2 regions of the Litoribrevibacter euphylliae genome follow, and region 1 is predicted to be linked to the other one. Evidence: predicted binding sites of a transcription regulator. Region 1 holds the regulator's gene; the other holds the start of a gene.
What was found. The regulator FliA, encoded in region 1, starts transcription of late flagellar genes. The targets are predictions, from matches to a motif close to CTAAAGTTNNNNNNNNNNCNGCCGATA.
Positions count from the first base shown of each region.

Region 2: the regulator FliA is predicted to act here: its motif matches at 3,517-3,543, upstream of ACFOEK_RS07735 (flagellar protein MotY).

Region 1 covers NZ_JBHRSZ010000002.1:131,225-139,378, forward strand. The annotation lists gene ACFOEK_RS02355 (protein-glutamate methylesterase/protein-glutamine glutaminase) at 1-903, opposite strand, end outside; gene ACFOEK_RS02360 (chemotaxis protein CheA) at 924-3,200, opposite strand; gene ACFOEK_RS02365 (protein phosphatase CheZ) at 3,212-3,985, opposite strand; gene cheY (chemotaxis response regulator CheY) at 4,017-4,394, opposite strand; gene ACFOEK_RS02375 (RNA polymerase sigma factor FliA) at 4,510-5,253, opposite strand; gene ACFOEK_RS02380 (MinD/ParA family protein) at 5,308-6,126, opposite strand; gene flhF (flagellar biosynthesis protein FlhF) at 6,202-7,584, opposite strand; gene flhA (flagellar biosynthesis protein FlhA) at 7,716-8,154, opposite strand, start outside.
Region 2 covers NZ_JBHRSZ010000004.1:37,764-45,917, reverse strand. The annotation lists gene cmoA (carboxy-S-adenosyl-L-methionine synthase CmoA) at 47-799, opposite strand; gene ACFOEK_RS07740 (argininosuccinate synthase) at 1,014-2,237, opposite strand; gene ACFOEK_RS07735 (flagellar protein MotY) at 2,446-3,390, opposite strand; gene rnt (ribonuclease T) at 3,750-4,436, shown strand; gene ACFOEK_RS07725 (AraC family transcriptional regulator) at 4,526-5,542, shown strand; gene ACFOEK_RS07720 (acyl carrier protein) at 5,622-5,864, opposite strand; gene ACFOEK_RS07715 (ATP-binding protein) at 5,949-8,154, opposite strand, start outside.

The sequences.
Region 1 (8,154 bases):
GATACGAACAGTCCCGCCATTTCGTTTGTCGATCATCATTTGCTTGCCACCAGGAGCTAACAGTGCGACGCCAGGCTGCAATTGGTCACCGTCTTCTGCTTGTTTCACCTTAATTTTGCAAATCTGATTCAGACGATCTGCAAACGCTGCCGTAAAATTGGCTGGCATATGCTGAACTAACACAATGGGTTTAGAAAAGTTCGCAGGTAGAGTCGTGAGTATTCGTTGCAGAGCGACAGGGCCACCGGTCGATGTCCCAATGGCTACCAATTTAACATCCGACGAACGAATGCTTGACCCCGAACGCCTTGGTACAGGAGTCGGTGCTGTTCGAGTCTCTGTCGGTTTCGTTTCTCTGGTGACTTGAGGTGCCGGAGTTTTTGGTGATGCAGTGGGAGCCGTCGATGTATGAGAAGACTTCAGGGCTTCTCGAATCGCTTCCCGCTTCGCCTTCATATCAGCTTTTTTGTCGCCAGTTGATTTAAACTGAAGCGTATTAGACGTCTTCGAACCAGCGACTTCACGAATCTTTTCAGCAAGAATTTTCTGAACCTTGCCAGGATCTTTTGAAATATCTTCAAAGTTCTTTGGCAAGAAATCGACCGCACCCGCTTCCAAAGCATCCAACGTCACTCTGGCGCCGTCAAACGTCAGTGAAGAACACATAATGACAGGTGTTGGCCGAACCTTCATGATTTCGCGGACAGCAGTAATACCATCCATCACAGGCATTTCGAAGTCCATTGTTACAATATCCGGTTGTAACTTTTGAACCAGATCAACCGCCTCGGCCCCGTTTGAGGCAGTACCAACAACTTCAATGTTTCTGGCTGCGTTTAAGATGTCACTGATACGACGTCTGAAAAAACCTGAATCATCAACTACCAGAACTTTTACTGCCATTGGTACTCCGGGATATTAACTTATTTATAATTACTCATGGATTTGGATGCATAGTTGCTTAACATACTAGGCACATCAAGAATCAAGGCAATACGACCATCACCGGTGATTGTAGCACCCGCCATTCCCGGCGTTCCATGCAACATCTTACCAAGAGGTTTGATAACGACCTCTTCCTGTCCAATTAACTGATCAACAACGAAACCAACTCGTTGTGTCCCGACCGAAACAATAACGACATGTGCGGTAGCATCTTCAGATTCAGCCACTTGAGAACGTCGTACTAACCAGCGTTTAAGGTGGAAGAGAGGATAAACCTTCTCACGAACAACAATCACTTCTTGTCCATCAACGATGTTGGTCTGAGTAATATCCAAATGAAAAATTTCATTTACACTCACCAGAGGGAAGGCAAAAGCCTGCTCTTCCAGCATAACCATCAGCGTCGGCATAATTGCCAAGGTCAAAGGTACTTTGATCGAAATACGAGTACCCTTGTTAATTTCGGAGTCAACATCAATGGTACCGTTGAGTTGTGAAATTTTAGTTTTCACAACATCCATACCAACGCCTCGACCCGAAACGTCAGAAATTTGCTCTTTAGTAGAGAAACCAGGATGGAAGATTAAATTGAAGGCTTCTTTATCACTCAAGCGATCCGCTGCGTCCTGATCATACAAACCTTTTTCAACAGCTTTTTGGCGCAGTTTTTCTGGATTCATACCACCGCCATCATCGGTGATACTTAATAAAATATGGTCGCCTTCTTGTTCTGCAGACAGTACAACCTTACCGGTTCGAGGTTTACTATTAGATTCTCGAACTTCAGGCATTTCAACGCCGTGATCCACTGCATTTCGAACCAAGTGAACCAAAGGGTCGGCCAAGGCTTCAACGAGGTTCTTATCCAAGTCGGTATCTTCACCCACCAACTCAAGATTAACTTCTTTCTTAAGTGTACGAGCAAGATCTCGAACAACCCGTGGAAAACGGCCAAAGACTTTCTTAATCGGCTGCATTCGAGTCTTCATCACTGACGTTTGAAGATCAGCGGTGACTACATCCAGATTCGAAACTGCCTTGGACATGTCTTCGTTGCTGCTGGACATTCCCAAACGAACCAAACGGTTACGCACGAGTACTAATTCGCCCACCATATTCATGATGTCATCAAGACGTTTAGTATCTACTCGAACGGTGGTTTCGGTTGGCGCTGCACTATCTTTACCTTGTGCTCTAGGCGCTGCAGCCGGAGCAGGTTTTTGCGCCGCCGGAGCAGTAGGCTGAACAGCAGGCTTTGGTTCTTCTTTCGGTGTGGAAGCCGCAGGTGGAGCTTGAGGTGCCGGTGCCTTAGCTGCAGGTTCACTTGTACCTACCGCTGTCGGTCCTTTACCTGCCCCATGCAATTCATCCAACAGATTTTCGAACTCATCATCAGTGATTAAATCACCAGTGGCCGAGCCCGCAGGCTTAGGTGCCGCGGCTGCAGGTTCGGGCGAGTCAGCAGGCTTAGAAGCACTAGGTCCTTTGCCTGCGCCATGAAGTTGATCCAATAAAGCATCAAACTCATCTTCGGAAATATCATCTCCCCCACCCGTCGCCGGGGTAGCAGGTTTAGGAGATTCAGGAGGTGGCGTAGCGCTTTCTACCTTAGCTTTAGAAGCGGAAGGAGAACCTCCTTCGCCATGCAATTCATTTAACAATGCTTCAAATTCTTCTTCGGTGATTTCGTCATCACCACCAGCGCCCGAAGACGGAGAAGAATTATCCATATCGAATAAGTCATCAGAAGTATCGGCGCCAGATGAGTCTTGAGATGCCGCAACCATTTGATCAAACTCAGCATCAGCAGCATCGGCCGGTGCTGCCTCAGCAACAGGCTCTGCCGCTGCAGGCGCGTCTTCACTTTCTGGTCTGGCTAAAGTTTCAAGGCTTGCAATGAGCTGAGGATCAGCCGCAGGTAATTCTTCGCGGTTTCTAACACAATCAAACATTTCGTTGACCGCATCCAACGCTTGCAATACCACATCCATCAACTCAGAAGTAACAGATCTCTGACCATTACGTAAGATATCAAACACGTTTTCCGCAACATGGCAGCATTCAACTAAATTCGTTAATTGAAGGAAACCGGCCCCACCTTTAACGGTGTGGAAACCACGGAAAATCGCGTTTAATAAATCTTTATCTTCTGGTCTCTGCTCCAGGTCGACCAATTGCTCTTGAAGCAGCTCCAAAATTTCTCCTGACTCTACAAGGAAATCCTGGAGGATTTCTTCATCGGCCTCGAAACTCATTCAATGACTCCTTAGAATCCCAGGCTGGACAACAAGTCATCCACCTCATCCTGACTGGTCACTACATTCTCACGCTCTTCAGCGTCAACGATAGGACCCTCTGCTAACAGTTCATCGGCGGCGTCTGTAACTTCTTGAGTGTTTTCGATGCCAGTAATGCGTTCGACCAAACCAGCCATTTTCACCAAGCCAACAAGATCTTCCTCAACACCTTTAACCAGCTTGATTACTTTCTGAATTACCTGACCTGTCAGATCTTGATAGTCCTGAGCCAATAAAATGTTAGAAAGGTTTGATGACATAGTCCCACTGGAACCGTCCACCTTTTTCAAAAACTCATCAATGCGCTTATAGAGGTTTCGAAATTCCGAGACATCCATTTCCCTACGAAGCAACCGCCCCCATTCAGATGACAGCTCTGAAGCTTCCGCTTTGAGGCCATCTACAACAGGAATAGTTTCTTCAACGAGATCCATGGTTTTGTTAGCGGCTTTATTCGTAGATTGAATAACGTAATCCAAACGATCGGATGCGTCAGCCATCTGAGACATTTCTGCATTTTGCTCAGAAATGTCTATTTCAAAGTTTTTGATAGAATTATGCAAAGCTCGCGTTAAGCGACCAATTTCCTTATATAGACTCTGGTCTCTTACGTCGGACAAGCTTTGTACATGTTGAATAGCACTTGTGAAATCCCCTGCCTCTACGGCTTCGGTAAGTGCTTTGGTGTGTTCACGGATCGATTCCTGAAAGTCATCCAGGTGACCGCTTTTTTTCTCAGACATTCGGTTCCCCTTAGAGAACGGTCACAGATACTTAACCGGCTTCTACACGTTCAAAGATTTTTTCGATTTTTTCTTTCAACGCTTGAGCGGTAAAAGGCTTAACAACGTAACCGTTCACCCCCGCCTGCGCGGCTGCTACGATTTGCTCACGCTTTGCTTCCGCAGTTACCATCAACACGGGCATGTGTGATAACGCATCATCAGCACGAACAGCTCGAAGCAAATCAATCCCTGTCATGCCTGGCATGTTCCAATCAGTAATAAGGAAGTCAAAGTCACCTGTTTTCAACATAGGTAACGCTGTACTTCCATCATCTGCCTCTTGAGTATTTGTGAATCCCAAATCTTTCAAAAGGTTTTTAATAATTCTTCTCATAGTTGAAAAATCGTCAACTATTAGAATTTTCATATTCTTGTCCAAGATGACCTCCCAAGACCTTGATGGAAAATGATTTTTCCCTTCGAATATGGTTGTAAGATAAGTGTAGCCGTTAGTTCTAGACTATCCAGTTATTATGCCGTTTTTACGCAGTCTCGTCATTCCATTCAAGCAGTCTTGATTTTAATCTATGAGCCGCTTGACTGTGAATCTGACTTACCCGCGATTCACTTACCCCCAAAATCTCACCAATTTCCTTCAAGTTTAATTCTTCGTTGTAATACAGCGCCAACGTTAAACGTTCTCGCTCAGGTAAACGTGTAATTGCTTCGGTTAGTTTTCTGCGAAAACGTTGCTTGGCAACATCATCAAAAGGACCAGGGGTAGTACCATGGATATCATCCTGCTGATACTCACCTTCGGCGATTAACTCTTCAAAGCTAAATAGTTTACTGCCAACCGAATCCTGTAGATAACTGTGGTATTCATCGACCGATATACCTAATTCTTTAGCAACTTCATGATCTTGCGCGTCACGGCCGGTTTGCCCTTCGACTTGCTTGATGGCATCCAACACCCGGCGGCTATTTCTATGCACCGATCGTGGCGCCCAATCGCCTCGACGAATTTCATCCAACATGGAACCCCGAATACGAATTCCCGCGTAAGTTTCGAAACTAGCCCCTTTAGACGCGTCGTATTTCTTCGCGGCCTCAAGAAGACCAATCATGCCTGACTGGATTAAATCATCCAATTGAACACACGGCGGTAATCGCCCCATTAAATGGGTAGCAATTTTCTTTACCAGACCGGCATACTGCTGGACAAGGGCTTGGGAACTTTTCGGATCCGTCTCTGAATACATAGCAACCCCATTAACTGCAGCCATAGCAATACCCTATACGTTCTTCAGTCTTTGATGGTTTTAGCAGAATCAACATGATTAACCTACGTTGTAGTGAACCAGCTGCTCTGCAAAAAATTCCAGATGTCCTTTTGACGACGTTGGCAAAGGCCAAGCGTCTGCCTTTTGAGCCAAAGCTCGAATAGCGACTGAAGCTTTCGATCTTGGATAGGCCTCTAATACAGCTTTTTGACGTTGCACCGCTTTTTTGACAGATTCATCAAATGGAACACAACCGACATACTGCAAAGCTACATCTAAAAATCTATCTGTTACTTTGGTGAGTTTAGCAAACAAATTACGACCATCTTGTTGCGTTTTCACCATATTTGCCACAACCCGGAAACGGTACATCCCATAATCCCGATTCAGCAGCTTAATTAATGCATAGGCATCCGTTATTGACGTCGGCTCATCAGTCACAACCACTAAAACTTCATTAGACGCCCGAACAAAACTGATCACATCATCAGCGATGCCTGCCGCTGTATCCACAATCAGCACATCCATTTGATGCGCGACTTCACTGAACGCATGGATTAAACCTGCATGCTGCTGAGAAGACAAGTTAACCATATGTTTTGTACCAGATGATGCCGGCACAATCTTAAGCCCCATTGGCCCAGGCACCATAATGTCCTGTAGATCGCATTCCCCGTCCAACACGTTTTCCAAGGTTTTAGTTGACGAAATACCTAACAAAATATCGATATTCGCCAATCCTAAATCCGCATCCAATAGAACGGTTCTACGTCCTTTCTCGCACAAGGCAATCCCAAGGTTTAAAGCAACGTTACTTTTACCAACGCCGCCTTTACCACCTGTTACTGCTATGACTTGTACCGGACTACTACTCATACCTACTCCCGTGGCACATTATTACTTTCTGGGATTCAATAGTGACACAATTTGCAAACCACTATAAATCCTGGATCAAGCGATTCTACGATCAGATAACGCCCGTTCCGCTTGTCTCAACTCAGTATCGAAGGCCGATACTCCACCATTAGACTGCTGATACATATACACAGCCTTACTCACCAAATTCCCTGCATTTGCACTTTCAATATCATCAGGAATACGAGGTCCGTTGGTGATAAAAGATACAGGCATTACACGCTCAACCAAGATGCTAAGTAGCTCTCCTAGCGAACCTGTTTCATCAATTTTCGTAAGAATACATCCATTCAAGCTAAAGTCTTGATAATTATCAAGTATTCTTGTTAAAACACTCTTATTTGCTGTACATGGCAAGGTTAAGAAGGCTTTAAAGTTCGCAGCGCCTTGTTTAATGACACGTAATTGCTGATGAATGGATGACGTTGCCGGATCAACTCCCGGTGTGTCGATGACCACTAAACTCTTATTGCGAACAGTATTTAGCAAAGATTCTAAAGAGTGTTTCTTGTCTACAACTCGCACCGGCACATTTAAAATTCGACCAAGCGTTCTCATCTGGTCATGCGCACCAATTCTTTGACCATCCGTTGAGATTAACACAATGCCCTCGCTGCCATGTTTCAAAGCGAACTTTGCAACCAACTTTGCAATCGTGGTGGTTTTCCCTGAACCAGAAGGCCCGAAGAACGCATACACTCCGCCGCGTTCAAGTAAATCACTTTTTGCAACCGGCAAATCATCGGCAAGAATGGTTAGCGCCTCACGCCAAATCGCTTGTTCATCGTGCATTTCTGCCACACGATCTACGATATTTCTGGCAAGCGCCTGACTTAGCCCTAATTGATTCAAGCGCTTTAATGCAGAAGCGTGTAAAGGATGGTAACTCGCATAATCAGCCATTTCTCGCTCGTCTAATTGCTGTCTTAGCAATTGTTTCAAGCCCAGAATTTCCTGCTTCATGGAGTTTAGTTCATCCGTTGGTTTTGGAGAGGACTTTGCAAACTTAGAACGCAAAATTGACGCTTTCTTTTTGAAAGGCGTATCGGTCGCACCAAAGTCATCATGATCAATTGATGAGTTCTCAAGACGCTCATTCAACCCAATCAGATCATCAGCAATGTCACTGTAACGACCACGCGACAAATCTCTGGATGTCTTACGCAGTTCAGCCTCAAGTTCAGGGTTCACAATACGCTGGCGACGCGGCTCTGCCGCAGGAGCCTCTGAAGAAAACTGATCAAAGTTATCGAAATCCAATTTTCCATCATGCTTAGGATCGTAATCCAAGGCAGTGATAACCTCTACCCCACCATTTACTTTGCGATTCGCTAAAACAACGGCATCAGGCCCCATTTGTTCTGTTACTTTTTTCAATGCCTGTTGCATTGTAGGAGCAAAAAATTTTTTAGCTTTCATGGCCTTGTCACTCTCACCAAAACTGCGCTTCAGGTTTAGCGCACTTTATTAAGCGGAAATTTTGACGCTTAATTCTCTGTTTTAAATACAAATGCGAAATTAATGCCAGTACACGATTCACTCATGGCACATTAACTTCCAACTGCTGCAACAATCGTTATCTTCTTATTGTCAGGAACTTCGTTGTAAGACAGCACAGACAATGTCTCGGACGCATTCTTCACAAACTTAGCTACCGCAGCACGGATCGCTGGAGACACCAAGAGAACAGCAGATTTACCTGCCAATTCCTGACGCTGCGCTGCCTCGCTGACAGAAGACTGCAATCGTTCGGCAAGAGAAGGCTCTAGGACAATGCTATCATCTCCCATTGCGCCAGCTTGTTTCGCTTGTTGTACAGACTGTAACAAAATGTTTTCCAAACCGGGTTCAAGCGTAATCACCGGCAACTCTTGCTCACCACCAACAATGTTTTGAACGATCATACGAGATAGCGCCAAACGAACCGCTTCTGTAAGCATTGACGGATCTTTGCCACGAGCTGCTGCTTCAATTACAGCCTCCGCAATG
Region 2 (8,154 bases), on a different contig from region 1:
ACAATACGTATTTACAGACAAGCGCCTGAGTAAATATAAACAAGCGCTATTTTATGGCCAAAAAGGACGCAAAGTTTAAACAACGGAACCAGGAATACACATGGGTGAATCCCACTTTTTCAAGTCGGCATATATGTTCACCATTGGTTTCCGGAATCAACACATTCTCAATGGCAGCCCGTTTCTGAGCAATTTCTAAATCACTGTAGCCATTGGCTCGTTTGAAATCATGATGGAGTTTAATCATCAACTCCTGTTCTGAGTTGTGGTTAAAAGCCAATTTCTCAGATAGCACCAATGCACCGCCATCCACCAAACCATCGTAGATTTTCTTCAGTAACGCTTCACGTATGTCTTTATCGATGAACTGCAAAGTAAAGTTCAACACCACCAGCGAAGCGTTCTTAATCTCAAGTTCCAGGATATCCGCTTGTTGAACGGACACCGGAAAACGGTGCCCGGCTTTCTTCAAATTCTCAGTACAACGCGACACCATCGCATCAGAGTTATCCACAGCGATTAATTCACAACCGTCCACTTCCACCATCTGGTTTACAACCAAAGAACACGCACCGAGTGAACACCCCAAATCATAGATACGGGTATTGGGCTGCACAAAATGCCTTGCCATCACACCGATGTGCGACACAATCGTACTGTAGCCTGGCGCGGAACGGGAAATCATATCCTCAAACACCTGTGCGACATTATCATCAAAGACAAAATCACCAATGCGCTCTTGCGGCGTAGAATAAATGTGATCAGATGTATTATCTGATTGGGTATCTGACTCGTTCATGAATTAACCACTGATTTTTGAAGCGGCTATTTTAATGGAATGGATACTGAGCGCAAATGCTAACTGATCAATCCACCACTCGTTAATGATCATAGCTCGATCTAAGCATTCGTCGACTGCTGCCAAGGCACAAAGAAAACATCAAACCTTCTCTTTTAACCGATACAAAAAAGGCCTCCTTACGGAAGCCTTTTAATCAGAGACTAGCTAACGCTTAGTCATCCAACATATTTCTGCCTTTGCTTGCAGCGATACGCAGACGTAGAGAGTTCAAACGAATGAAGCCTTCAGCGTCTTTCTGGTTGTATGCACCCGCATCGTCTTCAAAGGTTGCAATGCTTTCATCGAACAAAGAGTTCTCAGACTTACGACCAACAACGATTACATTACCTTTGTACAGTTTCAAACGAACGTTACCGCTCACGTACTCTTGAGTCGCATCGATTGCCGCTTGAAGCATCTTACGCTCTGGAGACCACCAGTAACCGTTATAAACAAGCTCTGCATACTTAGGCATTAACTCATCTTTGGTATGTGCTGCATCGCGATCCAGCGTTAAAGATTCGATTGCACGGTGTGCACGAAGCAATACTGTTCCTGCTGGTGTTTCGTAACAACCACGAGATTTCATACCAACATAACGGTTCTCAACGATGTCCGCACGACCAATACCGTTAGCACCGGCAATCTTGTTCAACTCTTCCATTACCTGAGCAGGCGTCTTCGCTACACCATCGATTGCAACAACGTCGCCTTTTTCATAGGTAAGCTCAATGTAAGTCGGCTTGTCTGGAGCATTTTCAGGAGATACAGACCATAACCACATATCTTCTTCTGGTTCTGCATAAGGATCTTCCAGAATGCCGCCTTCGTAAGAGATGTGTAGCAAGTTAGCATCCATTGAATATGGAGATTTCTTACCTTTCTTCTGCTCAACCGCGATATTGTGCTTCTCACAGTAAGCCATCAACTTCTCACGGGAGTTCAGATCCCACTCACGCCATGGAGCGATCACTTTAACGCCCGGCTTAAGTGCGTATGCACCCAACTCGAAACGAACCTGATCATTACCCTTACCGGTTGCACCGTGAGCAATAGCGTCCGCACCTGTTTCATTGGCAATTTCAATCAAACGCTTGGAAATCAGAGGACGAGCAATTGACGTACCTAAAAGGTATTCACCTTCATAGACCGCATTTGCACGGAACATTGGGAATACAAAATCGCGAGCAAACTCTTCACGAAGGTCATCAATGTAGATTTCTTTGATACCTAGCGCTTCAGCTTTTGCACGCGCTGGCTCAACTTCTTCACCTTGACCTAGATCCGCAGTAAACGTCACAACTTCACAGTTGTATTCTTCTGATAACCACTTAGCGATTACTGAGGTGTCTAAACCACCGGAATAAGCTAGAACGACCTTTTTCACGTCACTCATCGATTTGGGCTCCTTACCTAATTGGGCGTAAATACTGGCATCGATACTAAAAAATCGGCCTATTGTACTGGCGACAGAGACGTATTCCTAGTATTTCCGATGAATATCCCAATAAATCCTCTTCCACTGAGGAGAATGAAACTTGAACCTAAAAAGCCAAGGCAACACCTTGGCTTTTTAACACAAAGACTTGAAGCAAAAGTCGAGCTTAGAAGAACTCTAAATTGCTCGGACGGAAAGGTTCATCGCGCTCTAAACGAATGGTCACACGACGATTTCGCTTACGACCATCTTGACCAAGGTTTCTTACCACTGGATAACGTTCACCGTGATAACGCGTGGTGATCAGATCTTCCTGAATACCGGCTTTAACAAAGTAATTCGTTATATGCTCAGCCCGTTCACGAGATAATTCACGGTTCTTAAAGCGGCGTCCAATGTCATCCGTGTGACCATCCACAATTACTGACGACACAGCAGGATCAGCCTTGATGTACATGATGATGTAATCCATCAACTGGTAGTATTTTTCTTCCGGATACAAACCGCCGCTGTCATAAAACACCACGGAACGTTTGATTTGGTCAAAATTGACGGGCAGAAGCTGACTAACACAGCCAAGAAAGTCGCGATAAATAGGATCAAAATCAAACGCACTCAATCCTACTCGAATAGAAGGTTCAGTTGGTTCGTACCAACTTTTACGAGTAAACATCGGAACAAAACCATTATTCAGGCTTGCCAGCATAGAGCTTGCACGCTCAGGCTCCACTTGGAATGGTTTATCCCCAGAAATCACGTCCACATACCCCATGTGACGTGCCGGATTTCCAGGACGCCAAGTCGGGGGTTCAATCACTAAAGAGGCTTGGCCTTTACGCATTTGGTTGTAAGGCGTTTGAAGAAAGAACACCATCTTTTCACCGGCACGGCGGTAAAACACACCTCGGCCATACGAAGGAATTTCCTGAGAAAGCGAACAGGCAAACACGGAAGACTCCAGCTTCCACTCGCTATCATCATACGATGCCATATAGGTAACAGCCGGTACATTTGCCATCACAGGCAATGCCGCTGTTGCGATGATTAACACCAGTTTGACCAACAAAGTTTGAGTCAACCAGTGCTTCGTTTTTAACCTAGTTTTACGCACGTTTTGATTCCGATCGCTATCTGAGTCTGAAACTAATAAACACGATTCCAAATACTCTGGAAGTTACTCTTGTTGTTAATAGGTACAACGCCCGTCAGAGCTTAAACTTACCCTCACATCTTTGCCTATCGGCACGAGCTTCAAAAACTAAAGTTATTTTAGTCCTTAAATCACACCCTCTCCGTTAACCTCAGTTACAGAATGGTTGGTAGATGGTTACCAAAAGTGAATTTCTGAAAAAACCTCGATGTAAAGAGCAAGCATCTGGTTTAACAGCGCCAGAGCAAGTAAAATGAGCGGCCACGCTAATGTTAGCCAGGCTGTTTATCAGCAACGAACAACCCAAGGAATTCCCACCTGTGTCTGATTCAGAAAAATCTCTATTCGCTCAACGTTTCCGCAGCTTTATGCCGGTTGTAATTGACGTTGAGACCGCTGGCTTCAACGCCAAAACCGACGCGCTCCTGGAAATCTGTGCTGTGTGTTTACACATGGACGAAGAAGGTTGGCTTCACATCGACCAAGTCATCGACTTCCCGGTTCATCCCTTTGAAGGTGCAAACCTTGAGAAAAGCGCTCTTGAATTCACAGGTATTGACCCTAATGATCCAAATCGTGGTGCAGTCACCGAACAAGAAGCTTTAGCAGAAATCTTTAAGGTCGTTCGTAAAAAAGTAAAAAATGAAGGCTGTAATCGTGCGATCTTAGTTGGCCACAACGCAACGTTCGATCACGGCTTTGTGATGGCCGCTGCCGAACGATGTGACATCAAGCGCAATCCTTTCCACCCGTTCTCGACGTTTGATACCGCCACCTTAGCTGGTTTGGCTTACGGACAAACCGTTTTAGCAAAAGCCTGTATCGCAGCAGACATAGATTTCGATAACAAAGAAGCCCACTCAGCGAAATACGACACCGTAAAAACAGCCGAACTCTTCTGTGAAATTGTGAATAAGTGGATGCGTATGGGAGGCTGGCCACCAAAAGGTATCGAGGAAGCCAAAGAAGAAGTCAGCATGGAAGATTTTGAACAATTTGGTGAGTAATTCTTTAATAAAAGCTTGCTATGCTTAAAAACGGACATACATATAGTTAACAAGCGGTTAACAAGTCTTTGAAGGAGCAGCAGACATAAATGAACGAAACCACGGTTAGTATTTCTTCTGCTCGCTCCGTACTTCATTATTTGAGAAACAATGACTTCCTTGATGAACACAGCCAGGCACAATTGCTGGAAGAATTAGACATTTCTCCGGCCACTCTGGACGATCAAGAAGCACGCCTCCCCATCACTCAATACCACCAGCTTTGGGAAAAAGCCAAATCCCTGACTCAAGACCCTGCCATCGGCTTGCACGTAGGACAACTGAGCAGTGCCGAATTAATGGGTTTAGTCGCCAATGTATTGGTTCACAGTGATTCCCTGGAACAAGGTATCGAGCAATACGTTCGCTTGTTCAGCTTAGTTAACAATGGCATTGAGCTGACCTTTGATAAGCAAGGCAGCCTCTCCGTCATTGAGTTCCATCACCATAAGCCTGAATTTTATTGCCAACAGGACATGGAACGCACACTGGCTTTAGCAGTGCAACGTACCAAGCAATTTGTGAACGATGAAATTCGCATGGAAAGAATCGGTGTTGCTCACCCGGCTCCGCCTTACGCAGAAGAATACGAAAAGCTGTTTGGTTGCCCGGTCGAATTTGATCAAGACGTGTGCAGCATTACCTTCGCCAGCCGCTTTTTACAGTTCAGCCCAAAACAGAAAAACCCCTATGTTCGCTCCGCATTACAACGTTATGCCGAAGCGATTAATACCCGTTTGTTCAAACGTAAGATTGGCGACAAAGTAAAAGACATTGTGCTGGAATTACTACCGCACGGTCAGGCGGATATTGATCGTGTCGCACAACGTCTGCACATGAGTCGACAAACACTCTATCGCAAGTTGAAAAAAGAGAACTTGGTATTCCAGGAACTGGTGGAAGAAATCCGCCAGGAAAAAGCGTTGGAAATCATCAAGGATAAGAATCACTCTCTGAGTGAAATTGCCTTTGTCTTAGGATTTTCAGAGCTGAGCGCCTTCAGTCGCGCCTTCAAACGCTGGACGGGCATGAGCCCAAAACAATACAGAAAAGACTTGGAAAGCTAGAGACGATACCAGGAGACTTCTGAATAAGAGAGGACGGAGCCTACTGAAGAGATGGGCTTCAGTAAGCTCCAGCATATCATTAGGCCGTTGCGGCTTCTTCGGTAATCAACTTAATCACATCTTCAACGGTCTTCACGTTTTGCGCGACTTCGTCAGGAATCTCAATTTCAAACTCTTCTTCCAGAGCCATAACCAACTCCACGGTATCCAAAGAATCTGCGCCTAAGTCTTCAGTGAAAGACGCTTTTTCAGTGACTTGGTCTAGTTCAACACTTAATTGCTCACTGATGATTGCTTGAATTTTCTTAGTTAAATCTGACATTTTTTGTTCCTTTCTATTTACATATTCAGTTGGTAAATTCGGGTTTTGTAAGACATAGAGAGGTCCTCTATGACGAGAAGTTCTCTATAATTTTTTCAGCGTCAACACCACTTCTCCTTGTTGCAAATATTGACCATCCAAGTCTCGACAATGCATCACACGGTACTTGTCCTTACCTGACGCGTTTTTAAAGAAATGACTTAACGTGACGGGCATAAACATCTTCATTACTTCCAGCAATAAAAGCGTTTGATCACCAGAAATCACATCGCCGGATTTAACAAAAGGCGCGCTGTCCGGTGATGGCGCCGCATAAACGACTCCGGTATTTGGAAGCTTAAGTAGGTACTCACTTCCATCATGTTCGATCAGAGCCGTGCTTGAATCTGCTTTCTCATTGGCTCGGTTGGCCAGAGTATCTAGAAAGTCACTGTCTTCTGCTGACGAGTCTTCTGCCACCCACTCTTCAACAAAAGCTGTGGTGATTTCGCCAGAGATAAAATCGCTACTCTTCAGCAGCGCTTTGATCAGAGGTAAGTTAGTGTCCACTCCGCTGATGACCAGTTCATCCAGGTAAGTACTTAATCGAGCAATCGCTTCAGCTCTGTCTTTGCCATGAACTACAACTTGAGCGACCAAGTTGTCATAAAATGGCGTCATTTCTTTGCCTTTCGCGGCAACACACAGAACACGAGCGTAGTCTTTTTCCGGGATATGGACTTTGGTAAAACGTCCCGTCGCCGGAGTAACCACTAACTCACCTTTGGTTTGATCCTTAGAAATGGATTCCGCATTGATCCGCACTTCAATCGCATGACCGGTCTGAACCACCGCTTCCGGCAGTTCAGCAATGCTATGGCCTTCTGCGATTCGGAACTGCTGTTCTACCAAGTCCACACCAGCGGTCATTTCGGTAACGATGTGCTCCACCTGAAGACGCGTATTCATCTCCATGAAGTAGAAACAATTTCGTTCTAAATCGTAAAGAAACTCTACCGTGCCTGCGCCCACATAGTTGATACGATGAGATAAACCAGCAGACCAGGTATTCAATGCATAAATTTGCTCTTGAGTGAGCACATACTCACCAGATTCTTCAATGATTTTCTGGCGATTGCGCTGTGCAGAACAATCTCGAATCCCCATCATTCGGAAATTACCGAGACTGTCTCGTAACACCTGAACTTCGATGTGACGAACCGATTCCAGCAAACGCTCGATGTAAACATCACCACAACCGAAAGCACTTTTGGCTTCCTGTTGGACTCGTAAAAACGTTGCTTCCAATTCGTCAGGTGACTGAACGGTTCCAATGCCTTTGCCACCACCACCGTGGCTGGCTTTAATTAACAAGGGGACGCCGATTTCAGCCATGACTTGTTTTGCTTGAGCCAGTGTTGCAACCACCCCATCACTGCCCGGCACCGTAGGAACATGCGCAGCTCTTGCGGTCGCAATGGCTTGCGCCTTGTCTCCCATTCTTGCAATCGAAGAAGCTTCCGGACCGATGAAATTCAGATCCTTTTCCAAACAAGCCGCCGCAAAATCGGCATTTTCAGAGAGAAAGCCAATTCCGGGATGCAATGCATCCACCTGCTCTAACTCTGCAACGCGCAAGACCGAATGAGCACTAAGATAACTTTCTTCCGAACTTTGGCCACCCAAACAGACCAGACGATCACCAATACCCAAGGAGTCAGCCGCAACTGAATTCATATCTGGGTCTGATTGAACCAATACCACCTGTTTATTGGCCGCATGAGCCGCATCAATCAAACGAATGGCAGTACAACCACGCGCGTGAATAAGTAGCTGTTTAATTTTGTTGTACTGTTTCTGTTTAATCGGCGCATCAGCAATGCTGGTTAAACTGCCATTCTCACTCAACCACGTTTCCAAAACGTCATTCAGATTGAGTTCGCATAGCGTAAGAGACGGATCAATTTCTTTTAATCTACGATCCAGACCAGCAAAGAAAGGATGACGAATAAGCCCTCTCATCACTAAGCGGTCATTATCTCCCCAGCGGCGCTCGGTGAGATAATTCGATAGCGTTGCCTGAAGTGTCAGATGTTCTGGTACAACAACCTGGCCTGCAAAAGGTAAATTAGTGCCAGACAAGTAATAGGTATCGACATTCGGGTGCGTCACGAAACTCGCTTGCGCACCTCCGGTACAATCGCCATAACCAATGATCATCATTCGGCCACCCGCCTCGGTAAAGCGGGAAATGGCTTCATTGACAACGGCCATGGAAAATAAAGCAGAAGCACCTTCCTTGGTTTGCATC